2 regions of the Actinomadura sp. NTSP31 genome follow, and region 2 is predicted to be linked to the other one. Evidence: riboswitches for the same ligand, from Rfam matches in the RefSeq annotation. Region 2 holds a riboswitch; the other holds the start of a gene.

Region 1 (5,766 bases), on a different contig from region 2:
GGGACGGCGCGGACGGCCCGGTCACGGTCGCCCCGCTGTTCCTGCTGTACGACTACACGTTCCGGCCGGACGGCGCCCGCACCAAGGAGGAGGCGCTGGAGATCGCGCACGAGGCCGGGGTCGTCTGCACCGACGAGATCTACCTGCACCCGGACCCGCATCCCACCCGGGACGCCTGGTGCGAGGCCCGGCTCTCCTACACCGAGGAACGCCTCGCGGCCCTGCCCCCCGGCACCCGGACCGTCCTGGTCAACCACTGGCCGCTCGTCCGCGAACCCACGCGCGTCCTGTGGTACCCGGAGTTCGCGCAGTGGTGCGGCACCGAGCGCACCGCCGGCTGGCACGCCCGGTTCGGGGCCGTCGCCGTCGTATACGGGCACCTGCACATCCCCCGGACGATCTGGACCGACGGCGTGCCCCACATCGAGGTGTCGGTCGGCTACCCGCGCGAATGGCGCAAGCACGGCGGCGCACCCAAGGGCCCGCGCCGCGTCCTTCCGGTCCCGGCCCGGGACTGAGCCCTCAGCCGGACCCGCCCGGCGCGGCCTCCGCCGTGCCGTGCGCGATGCCCGACGCGGCGAGCGCCAGCAGGCGGTCGGCGGCGCCCGGCTCCCGCTCGGCGGCCATCGCGATGCCGCCCGCGAGCTTCAGCACGTCCAGGAACGCCGCCCCGGCGGGCGCCGCGCCGGACTCCTGGGCGCGGGCGAACAGCGCCTCGCCCGCGTCCCGCATCGCCCGGCACGACCGGAACGCCCCCGGACGCTCGCCGCTCAGCGAGACCAGGACGGACGGGGCCGTCCCCCGGAACCGGGACACGGCGGCCACGAACTCGCCCAGCCACGCGATGAGCGCGCGGTCGGGGTCGGGCGCCTCCAGCAGCTCCCGGCCCCGGTCCGCGAGCGCGTCGTAGGCGTCGGCGAGCAGCGCCTCCAGGAGGTCCTGGCGGGTGGGGAAGTGGCGGTAGAGGGTCCCGACGCCGACGCCCGCGAGCCGGGCGACCCCTTCGAGCGAAGCGCCCGCGCCGTCGCGCAGGAACATCTCGCGCGCGGCGGCGAGCAGCCGGGCGCGGTTGCGCCGGACGTCCGCGCGCGGCGCGCGGGTGCGCGGCGTGTCGTCGCTGGTCACCTGGTTCCCCGGTCCTTCCCTGACGCATGCGGAGCCGCGGCGGGGAGGGGGCGGTCCGCGGTGTTGGAACGTTCCCCGAAGTCTAGTGGCAGCACGTGGCGACGGCTCCGGGCAGGCGTCCGCGTCAGGAGGGGGGCGGCCGGGGCCCGCCGCGGGAGACGCTCCGCGACGGGCCCGGTGGACGGGATCACGGCGATCCGGGGCCCGTCAGGACGCGCCGGGCGCCAGCGGCAGGTAGACCCGCCCGCCGGCGGCCCGGAACTCGCCGGCCTTCTCCCGCATCCCGGCGGCGAGCGCCTCCTCCTCGGCGAGCCCGCGCTCGCCGGCGTACCGGCGGACGTCCCGGGTGATCTTCATCGAGCAGAAGTGCGGCCCGCACATCGAGCAGAAGTGCGCGGTCTTCGCGGGCGCGGCCGGGAGCGTCGCGTCGTGGAACTCCCGCGCGGTGTCCGGGTCGAGCGACAGGTCGAACTGGTCCTCCCAGCGGAAGTCGAACCGCGCGTCCGACAGCGCGTCGTCCCACGCCTGCGCGCCCGGATGCCCCTTGGCCAGGTCGGCGGCGTGCGCGGCGATCTTGTAGGCGATCACACCGGCCTTGACGTCGTCGCGGTCGGGCAGCCCGAGGTGCTCCTTCGGCGTGACGTAGCAGAGCATCGCGGTGCCGTGCCAGCCGATCATCGCGGCGCCGATCGCCGAGGTGATGTGGTCGTAGCCGGGCGCGATGTCGGTGGTCAGCGGCCCGAGCGTGTAGAACGGCGCGCCGTCGCACCACTCCTGCTGCAGGTCCACGTTCTCCTTGATCTTGTGCATCGGGACGTGGCCCGGGCCCTCGTTCATCACCTGGTTGTCGAACCCGGCCGCGATCCTCGTGAGCTCGCCCTGCGTCCGCAGCTCCGCGAACTGCGCCTCGTCGTTGGCGTCGGCGATGCAGCCCGGGCGCAGCCCGTCGCCGAGCGACCAGGTGACGTCGTAGGCCGCGAAGATCTCGCACAGCTCGCGGAAGTGCGTGTAGAGGAAGTTCTCCTCGTGGTGCGCCAGGCACCACGCCGCCATGATCGACCCGCCGCGCGAGACGATGCCGGTCTTGCGCCGCGCCGTCAGCGGCACGTAGGGCAGCAGCACGCCCGCGTGCACGGTCATGTAGTCGACGCCCTGCTCGGCCTGCTCGATCACGGTGTCGCGGAAGACCTCCCAGGTCAGCTCGGCCGGGTCGCCGCCGGCCTTCTCCACCGCCTGGTACAGCGGGACGGTCCCGACGGGCACCGGCGAGTTGCGCAGGATCCACTCGCGGGTGGTGTGGATGTCCCGGCCGGTCGACAGGTCCATGATCGTGTCGGCGCCCCAGCGGGTCGCCCACGTCATCTTCTCGACCTCGTCCTCGATCGAGGACGCCACCGCGGAGTTGCCGATGTTGGCGTTCACCTTCACCAGGAAGTTCCGGCCGATGATCATCGGCTCGATCTCCGGGTGGTTGACGTTCGCGGGCAGCACCGCCCGCCCCGCCGCGAGCTCGTCGCGGACGAACTCCGGCGCCACGCCCTCCCGCAGCGCGACGAACTCCATCTCGGCGGTGATCTCCCCGCGCCGCGCGTACGCGCGCTGGGTCACCGCGCCGCCGCTCGCCCGGCGCGGCCGGCGGGGGAGCAGCCCGTCGGACACGGGCGCGGAGCGGCGCCCGTCGTCCTCGGGGCGCGCCGGCCGGCCCTCGTACGGCTCGGTGTCGCCGCGTTCGGCGATCCACGCCTCCCGCAGCGCGGGCAGGCCCCTGCGGACGTCGGTCTCGTGCTCGGGGTCGGTGTACGGCCCGGACGTGTCGTACAGGACGACGACGTCGCCGTTGGTCAGCGGCACCTCCCGCATGGGGACGCGCATCCCGGGCCGGGAGCCCTGGAGGTAGGTCTTGCGGGCAGCTGGAACCACGGATTCGGTCATGACGACTCGATCTCTCCCTACGCCGGCATTACCCGGTCAGGTTCATGCGGTCAGCGGCCGTCCCAGCCGCTATCTCAGCCCGGTTCGCCGGGCCCCCGCGATCTGTCGTGCCCGACGCTAACCCGGCGCACCCCCGTTGCCGCAACCGCGGCCGATGGGTTAGAACGCGCCCGCGCGGACGGCCTCCGGCTGGGATGATCGGGGCATGCGCAACCTCCAGGGGGACTTCGCCCTCACGCCGGTCGGGCACGTGTCGTCGGAGCTGACGGACCGGGCCGACGCGCCCAAACAGGGGACGGAGGGCGCGCCCGACGCGTGGCTGGTCTTCGAGCCGTCCTGCTCCGCCGCGCTGGAGGGGCTGCGCGCCGGCGACCGGGTCATCGTGCTGACCTGGCTGCACCTGGCGCCGCGCGACGTGCTGCGGACCCGGCCGCGCGACGACCCGGCCAACCCGGAGACCGGCGTGTTCGCCACCCGCTCCCCGGCCCGCCCGAACCCGATCGGCCTGCACCCGGTGGAGATCCTCCAGGTCGTCGGGCGGCGGCTGCGCGTGCGCGGGCTGGAGGCGCTCGACGGCACCCCGGTGCTCGACGTCAAGCCCGTGATCGGTGCCGTTCCGGAGCTTTGACCTGCCCGTGCGCGGCCGCGGTCCGGGCCACGGCCTAGAGTGGGAACGCATGATCACGATGCCGTGACCGCCGTGTGAGGAAGGACCGCCGCATGCCCGCAGCCCCCCGGACGCCGAGCGCGACCGGCACGCACACCGTGCTCGAGAGGATCTACGAGCGGGTGCTGGTGCGCGACCCGGGCGAGCCCGAGTTCCACCAGGCCGTCCACGAGGTGCTCGACTCGCTCGGACCGGCGGTCGCGGCCCGGCCGGAACTGGCCGGATCGGGGCTGCTGGAGCGGATCGTCGAGCCGGAGCGGCAGATCGTCTTCCGCGTGCCGTGGACGGACGACTCCGGCGCGGTGCACGTCAACCGGGGGTTCCGGGTCGAGTTCAACAGCGCGCTCGGCCCGTACAAGGGCGGGCTGCGCTTCCACCCGACCGTGAACCTCGGCATCGTGAAGTTCCTCGGCTTCGAGCAGATCTTCAAGAACGCGCTGACCGGGCTCGGCATCGGTGGCGGCAAGGGCGGCAGCGACTTCGACCCGCGCGGCCGCTCCGACGGCGAGGTGATGCGGTTCTGCCAGTCGTTCATGACCGAGCTGCAGCGCCACATCGGCGCGGACACCGACGTCCCCGCCGGGGACATCGGCGTCGGCGGCCGGGAGATCGGCTTCCTGTTCGGGCAGTACCGGCGGATCAGCAACCGCTGGGAGGCGGGCGTCCTGACCGGCAAGGGCCAGCCGTGGGGCGGCTCGGCGTGCCGCACGGAGGCGACGGGGTACGGCAACGTGCTCTTCACCGCCGAGATGCTGCACAAGCGCGGCGAGGACCTGGACGGCCAGACCGTCACCGTGTCCGGATCCGGCAACGTCGCGATCTACAGCATCGAGAAGGCCCAGCAGCTCGGCGCGAACGTCGTCACCGTCTCCGACTCGGGCGGCTACGTCGTCGACGAGAAGGGCATCGACCTCGACCTGCTCAAGCAGGTCAAGGAGGTCGAGCGGGGCCGCGTCTCCGACTACGCCGAGCGGCGCGGCGGGTCCGCCCGGTTCGTCCGGGGCGGCAGCGTGTGGGACGTGCCGGCCGACATCGCGCTGCCGTCCGCGACGCAGAACGAGCTGGACGTCCAGGCCGCGCGGGTGCTGGTCCGCAACGGCGTGAAGGCGGTCTCCGAGGGCGCCAACATGCCGGCCACGCCGGACGCGGTCCACGTGCTGCAGGAGGCCGGCGTGGCGTTCGGGCCGGGCAAGGCCGCCAACGCCGGCGGCGTCGCGGTCAGCGCCCTGGAGATGCGGCAGAACGCGGGCCGCGAGATGTGGACGTTCGCGCAGGCCGAGGCGGAGCTGGCGGGGATCATGACGCGGATCCACAACACCTGCGACGAGACCGCCGAGCGCTACGGCGCGCCCGGGAACTACGTCGTCGGCGCCAACATCGCCGGGTTCGAGCGCGTCGCCGAGGCGATGCTCGCCCAGGGCCTCATCTGACCCGCCTGGTCCCGCCCGCCCACGCGCCGCCGGCACCCGGAACGGCGCCGGACGGACGCGACACGGCGCGGGCGCACGTGGCACGGGGCAGCACGGGCGCGGGCCGGATGCGCGGACGGCGCGCCGTCGGGGAGGATGGGCCCGTGGTGACGATGCCCCGATTCGCCCCGGCGACCCGAGACGCCCTGTGGGCGGCGGCGCTCGCGGTGGCGGCGCTCGCGGTCGCGGTGGCATGGCCCGGGGTGCGGGCGCTGGACGCCGCGGGCGCGTTCCTGCTGCTCGCCGCGCACGCCCCCCTCGCGGTGATCAGGGGCCGGCCCACGACGGCGCTGATCGCCCTGGTCGTCCTGGTGCTGCCGTACCACCTGCTGCAGTACCAGCACCACGCGCTGGTCCCGGCCGAGGTGATCGCGCTGTTCGCCTACGCCGTCCTCGGGCGCCGCGTGCGGATCGTGCTCGGCGGCGCCGCCTTCCTGCTGGCCGTGTGCGTGATCGGCATGGCGATGCGGGCGGGCGGCGCCTCCGTCCGCGAGCAGATCGCGGTGGTCGAGGCCGTGGTGTCGGTGGTGATCGCCGTGCAGGTCTGGCGATCGCACCGGGCCCGGGTGGCGA
Region 2 (5,766 bases):
GGGGTTATTTCGAGATGCGGGTCACACCCCGTCGCGCAGAGTTATCCACACCCCTGTGCGCGGCCACCTCGCGGCGTTTTGTCGATATTCGTGGAGGTATTCACCTCGAAACGCCCCGGCAGCACGGCGAACCCGCGGTTGTGCACAGGGTTTTCCACAGCCTTCCACAGGCTTGTGGACAGCCTGTACACCGCGAGATCGTCGGCGTGTGGCGCCGTTCGGCCGGGCGCGCGCCCCCGGCCCCGGGACGCCGTCAGAGCGTTTACCTTGGGGTTAGTCCGTTCGGCGGGTGGAGGTCACATGCCTGAGTTGCCCGAGGTCGAGGCGCTGGCGACGTTCCTGCGCGAGCGCGTCGTCGGCCACGCCGTCGCGCGCGTCGATGTTCTCGCGATCTCCGCGCTCAAGACCTACGACCCACCGGTGACCGCGCTGGGCGGCCTGACCGTCACCGGCGCCGCGCGGCACGGCAAGTTCCTCGACCTGGACGTCGACGGACTGCACCTGGTCATCCACCTGGCCCGCGCCGGCTGGCTCCGCTGGCGCGACGAGATGCCCGCCAAGCCCGCCCGGCCCGGCGGGAAGAACCCGCTCGCGCTCCGCGTCCACCTGGACGACGGCTCCGGCTTCGACCTCACCGAGGCCGGGACGAAGAAGGGCCTCGCGGTGTACGTCGTCCACGACCCGGCCGACGTGCCGGGCGTGGCGACCCTCGGCCCCGACCCGCTGGACGCGTCGTTCACCGCCGAGCGGCTCGGCGGGATCGTCGCGGGCAAGCGCACCCAGATCAAGGGCCTCCTCCGCGACCAGAGCGTCATCGCCGGCATCGGCAACGCCTACTCCGACGAGGTGCTGCACGTGGCGAGGATGTCCCCCTTCAAGATCGCCGCCACGCTCACCGACGGCGACGTCGCGACCCTCCACGAGGCGATCGTCGCGACGCTCCGCGACGCCGTCGGGCGCTCGCGCGGCCTGGAGGCCCGCGACCTCAAGGGCGAGAAGAAGACCGGCCTCCGCGTGCACGGCCGCAAGGGCGAGAAATGCCCCGTCTGCGGCGACACGATCCGCGAGGTCTCGTTCGCCGACTCGGCCCTCCAGTACTGCCCCACCTGCCAGACGGGCGGCAAGCCCCTGGCCGACCGCCGCCTGTCCCGCCTGCTGAAGTAGCGGCCCTGCCTGGGCGCCCAGGGCGGCCCGGAAACCGTTTCGTCCGCGTTCGCCTCATCAGATACGATCGCGCGGTCGTTTTCGCTGCTGGGGGCGCACGGGATGTGGCCGCCGCGGCGGCTCCCAGGCAGAGAGCAGGTTCCGTTCATGGCATGTCGTATCAGTGAGCTCGTGCTCGGTTGCCGCGACCCCGAGCTGCTGGCCCGGTTCTGGTGCGAGGTCCTGGACTTCGTCGTGCTCGACCGCGAGGACGACGGCACGCTGGAGATCGGGCCGCGCGAGGGGTTCGGCGGCCCGCAGCCGACGATCATCCTCAGCCGCCGGGACGAGCCGGAGCCGGGGAAGTCCCGGCTGCACATCGACGTCAACGCCACCGACCGCGACCAGGACGCCGAGCTCGAACGCCTCCTGGCGCTCGGGGCGCGCCCCGCCGACATCGGCCAGACGGGCGAGGAGCAGTGGCACGTCCTGGCCGACCCCGAGGGCAACGAGTTCTGCCTGCTCAAGGCGCGCCTCGCCCCGCTCTGACGCCCGACCCGAACCGCCGCCGCGGACGGCCCGGGCGGGCCTACGCCGCCCGCGCCGCCGCCGCGGCGGGCCGGTTCCCGGTCAGCGGACCTTGGGGACGGAGCCGAAGACGGGCGCGATCTGGGTCCAGCGGTGCAGCTGGCAGCCGTCGTTGCGCTTGAACGTGGTGTCGATCGGCTTGCCCTGCCAGGTGCCCTTCACCGTGGCGACCTCGGGGCCGCCGTAGATGTCGGTGCACATCCGGTCCTTGGGGACGGGCGCGAAGGGCGCCTTGGCCTTGCTGAGCGCGGCGCAGGCGTCGGCGGCCTTCGGATGGTCGCCGCCGGCCGGGTCGCAGGTCAGCGTGTAGGTCGTGGCGGGAGCCTGGGCGGAGGCCCGGATCCGGATGGTGAGGCTGTCCGCCGGGGAACCCGAGGGCCGTACCGTGGCGGCCCCCGAGGGCCGCTTGGCGGGAAGGGTCTTGGCGTGTTCGTCACCGCAGGCGGCCAGTGAGAAGATCATGGCGAGCCCGGGCGCGGCGAGGATGAGCGTCCGATACCGCATGCGTGATTCGACGCAGGGGCTCTCGGCGCGGTTCCATGGGGGTGTGATGAATTTCGGGGACGAGGTTCCGGCGGTGGTCGCCGCCGACGTTCCGCAGGACTGCTACCTGCTGGACGTGCGGGAGCAGGACGAGTGGGAGGCGGGGCACGCGCCCGGCGCCGTCCACATTCCGATGGGCCGGCTGGGCGACCGGGCCGGGGAGGTCCCCCGGGACCGGGAGATCTTCGTGATCTGCCGGTCGGGTGCGCGGTCGGCGCAGGTGACGGTGGCGCTGAACCAGGCCGGATGGCTGGCGAAGAACGTCGACGGCGGGATGAAGGCCTGGGCCGAGGCGGGCCGGCCGATGGAGAACGGCGGGGACGGCGACCCTTACGTGGCGTGACCGTTCCACACCTTATGAGGGGTTGCGGGCGGTTGTACGATCGGTGCTGACCGATACCCGCGGGAGCTCGGGCCACAAGCCGGGCTGAGAGGGCGGCCTTCCTGGCGCCGCCGACCGCATGAACCTGTCCGGGTAATGCCGGCGTAGGGAGTGTGTCCCGTGACGTCCGACGTCGACGAGCGTCCGCGCAACGAAGTCCCCTACACCCTGGACGAGCCCGCCCCGAAGGTGCTCGGCTTCTGGGACCAGAGCGCGTTCTGGGCGAACCTCGGGGTCAGCCTGCTGGCCTTCTCCGGCGCCTACACCGTCCTCGCGCCGGACGCCGACGGGAAGCCGACGCTGGCGATCGCGGCGGGGATCGCCGCGATGATCGTCGGCACCGTGCTGGGCGGGCTGATGCTCGGCCTGGCCGCCGCGCCGGGCGCGAAGACGGGGCAGCCGGCGATGGTGCTGCTCAGAGGCCTGTTCGGGGCGCGGCTGTCGTACCTGCCGACGGTGCTGAACATCGCGCAGCTCGTCGGCTGGGGCACGTTCGAGCTGATCGTGATCGCGGACGCGGCGCGCGAGCTGTGGGACGGGGTGCCGCGCTGGGGCTACGTGGTCGCGGCCGGGGTGCTCACCACGGTGCTGACGATCTGGCCGCTCGGGTCGGTGCGGCTGCTGCGCCGGTACGTGACGGTCGCGGTGATCGTCGCGCTGCTCTACTTCTACGTGCAGCTCGTCCGGCAGCCGCTGCCCGACCTGAACGACGGGTCGTGGAGCGGGTTCTGGGTCGGCGCGGACGCGGCGCTCGCGGTGTCGATCTCGTGGGTGCCGGTGGCCGCCGACTACACGCGGCACGCCCGGAGCGCGCGGGCGGCTTTCGGTGCGGCGTCGGTGGGGTATTCGGTCACCCAGATCGTGGCCTACGTCCTGGGGCTGCTGGCCCTGGCGCTCGTCGCGGGCGACACCGAGCGGGTGTTCGACCCGTTCCTGCACGTCGCGCTGGGCGCGGTGTTCTTCGCGGTGTTCGTGCTGCGGGAGGCCGACCAGTCGTTCGCGAACGTGTACTCCACGGCGGTGTCGATCCAGAACCTCGTGCCGCGCGCCGACCGGCGGGTGCTGTCGGTCGCGCTCGGCGCCGGCATCACGGTGCTCGCGCTGGTGCTGGACATCAACGACTACGCGAGCTTCCTGTCGCTGATCGGGTCGGTATTCGTGCCGATGCTGGGCGTGCTGGCCGCCGACTTCTTCCTGGGCCGGGGCCGCGGCGGCGGCTGGGACGCGAGCCGGACCGCGCCGTCCCGGTGGAGCATGATCGTCGCGTGGGCGATCGGCATCGTCGCCTACCAGCTGATCAACCCCGGCACCGTGAGCTGGTGGGCCGACCTCTGGCAGGACGTCCGCGACGCACTGCACTTCACCCCGCAGAGCTGGATGAGCGCGTCGCTGCTGTCCTTCCTCGTCGCCGCCGCCGCGACCCTGCTGATCGGCCGGGCGGTGCCGTCCGGCCGGGCGGGGATCGCCCGGGACGGCCGCATTACTCGACAGTAGGGTTGCCGGGACCGCGCGCCGACGGATGCGCCGCGCCCGCCGGAAAGGGCACGACGGATGGCCGATTTCGAGGTCTTCGGGCCGCTGAAGTGGTGTTCTTCCGCTCGGTCGCGGCAGTTGGTGGGAACCTTTCGGCGGCTGTTGTCCGGCGCCGCGCCGGTGCCGGGTGGCACGATGACAGGCGTGCAGCACGTCCACGACCCGATCGCGCGCGCCGTCATCGAGAGCGCCGCCGACGCGATCGTGGCCGTCGACCAGAAGCATCGCGTCACGGTGTGGAACCCGGCCGCCGAGCGGATGTTCGGCTGGAGCGCCGAGGAGATGGTCGGCCGCGTCCCGCCGATCGTCCCCGACGAGCTGAAGGCCGAGCACAACGCCGTCCAGGAGCGGCTGCTCACCCGGCGCGCCGGCGAGTCCGAGAAGGAGGGCGGGCAGATCTCGATCGCGACCCGCCGGTTCCACCGGGACGGCCGGCTGATCGACGTGCGGATCGACACGAGCCTGCTGAAGGACCCGGACGGCACCTCGCTCGGCTGGGTCGGGGTGTACCACCCGGCCGAGGACGACGAGATCGTCCAGCACCACATGACCGAGCGGGCGCGGCTCGTCCGGCGGCTGAACGACATCGTCGCCGACCTGAACGCCGAGCTCGACCTGGCCGTCGTGCTCGACCGGATCACCACCGCGCTGATCGAGCTGACCGGCGCGGACGCGGGCGGGTTCGTCCGGATCGAGGGGGAGCGGCTGCGGCTGGTCAGCACCTCGGGGCTGCCCGAGCGCATGCGCGGGACGACCGCCGAGCTGCGGTCGAGCCTGGTCGGGGAGCTGCTGCGGTCCGGCAAGACGGTCAAGCTGGCGACCGGGGAGCAGCGGCTCGGCGACCTGATCTGGTCCGAGCTGCCCGGCCTGCACACCGTCGCGCTCGGCCTGTCCTACCTGCAGAACCGGCCGTACGGCGCGCTGTACGCGCTGTTCTCCGGGCAGAAGATCGGCCACACCGAGCTGGAGCTGCTGGAACTGCTCGCCGGGCACGCCGGCGTCGCGGTCGGCAACGCCGTCGCCTACGCGGAGGTCGTCCGGCAGCGGGCGCACGAGCGCGCGGTGATCGACTCCAGCGCGGACGGCATCGCGGTGCTCGACCACGACCTCGTCGTCCGGCAATGGAACCCGTCCGCGCACGCCCTCACCGGCATCCCGCCGGAGGAGGCGATCGGCCGGCCGCTGCCGTTCGACATGCCCGCGCTCGGGGAGATGCTGACCTTCCCGCTGGAGTCGGGGGTCTGGCTGAACGTGCTGGCCGCCGAGATCGAGGAGACCGGCGAGCTGGTCGTCGACTTCCGCGACGTCACCGAGGCCAAGGCGCTGGAGGAGGCCAAGGACCTGTTCCTCGCCACCACCAGCCACGAGCTGCGCACCCCGATCACGGTCGTGCAGGGCTTCGCGTCCACGCTGGTCAACCGGTGGGACGAGCTGCCCGACCCCGACCGGCGCGCCGCCGTCGCGACGATCGCCGAGCGGGCGCAGTCGCTCGGTCGGCTGGTGGAGCACCTGCTGCTCGGCTCCCGCGCGGGCGCCGACGAGCTGGCCGTGACGGTCGAGCCGTTCGACCTGGCCCG

Evidence for each region. A riboswitch is a leader RNA that binds a small molecule or an ion and turns the genes downstream of it on or off. The one in region 2 is predicted to bind thiamine pyrophosphate.
Region 1: another riboswitch for thiamine pyrophosphate. It lies ahead of thiC (phosphomethylpyrimidine synthase ThiC); the one in region 2 lies ahead of ACA514_RS24390 (purine-cytosine permease family protein).

What each region holds. Positions count from the first base shown of each region.
Region 1 covers NZ_JBGNUT010000004.1:453,058-458,823, forward strand. Annotated here, with positions in the region: gene ACA514_RS09555 (metallophosphoesterase family protein) at 1-518, shown strand, start outside; gene ACA514_RS09560 (TetR/AcrR family transcriptional regulator) at 523-1,125, opposite strand; gene thiC (phosphomethylpyrimidine synthase ThiC) at 1,333-3,057, opposite strand; TPP riboswitch at 3,053-3,166, opposite strand; gene tsaA (tRNA (N6-threonylcarbamoyladenosine(37)-N6)-methyltransferase TrmO) at 3,263-3,685, shown strand; gene gdhA (NADP-specific glutamate dehydrogenase) at 3,778-5,154, shown strand; gene ACA514_RS09580 (sensor histidine kinase) at 5,307-5,766, shown strand, end outside.
Region 2 covers NZ_JBGNUT010000014.1:177,333-183,098, reverse strand. Annotated here, with positions in the region: gene ACA514_RS24410 (Fpg/Nei family DNA glycosylase) at 301-1,164, shown strand; gene ACA514_RS24405 (VOC family protein) at 1,312-1,692, shown strand; gene ACA514_RS24400 (SSI family serine proteinase inhibitor) at 1,774-2,235, opposite strand; gene ACA514_RS24395 (rhodanese-like domain-containing protein) at 2,282-2,617, shown strand; TPP riboswitch at 2,667-2,784, shown strand; gene ACA514_RS24390 (purine-cytosine permease family protein) at 2,777-4,150, shown strand; gene ACA514_RS24385 (PAS domain-containing protein) at 4,325-5,766, shown strand, end outside.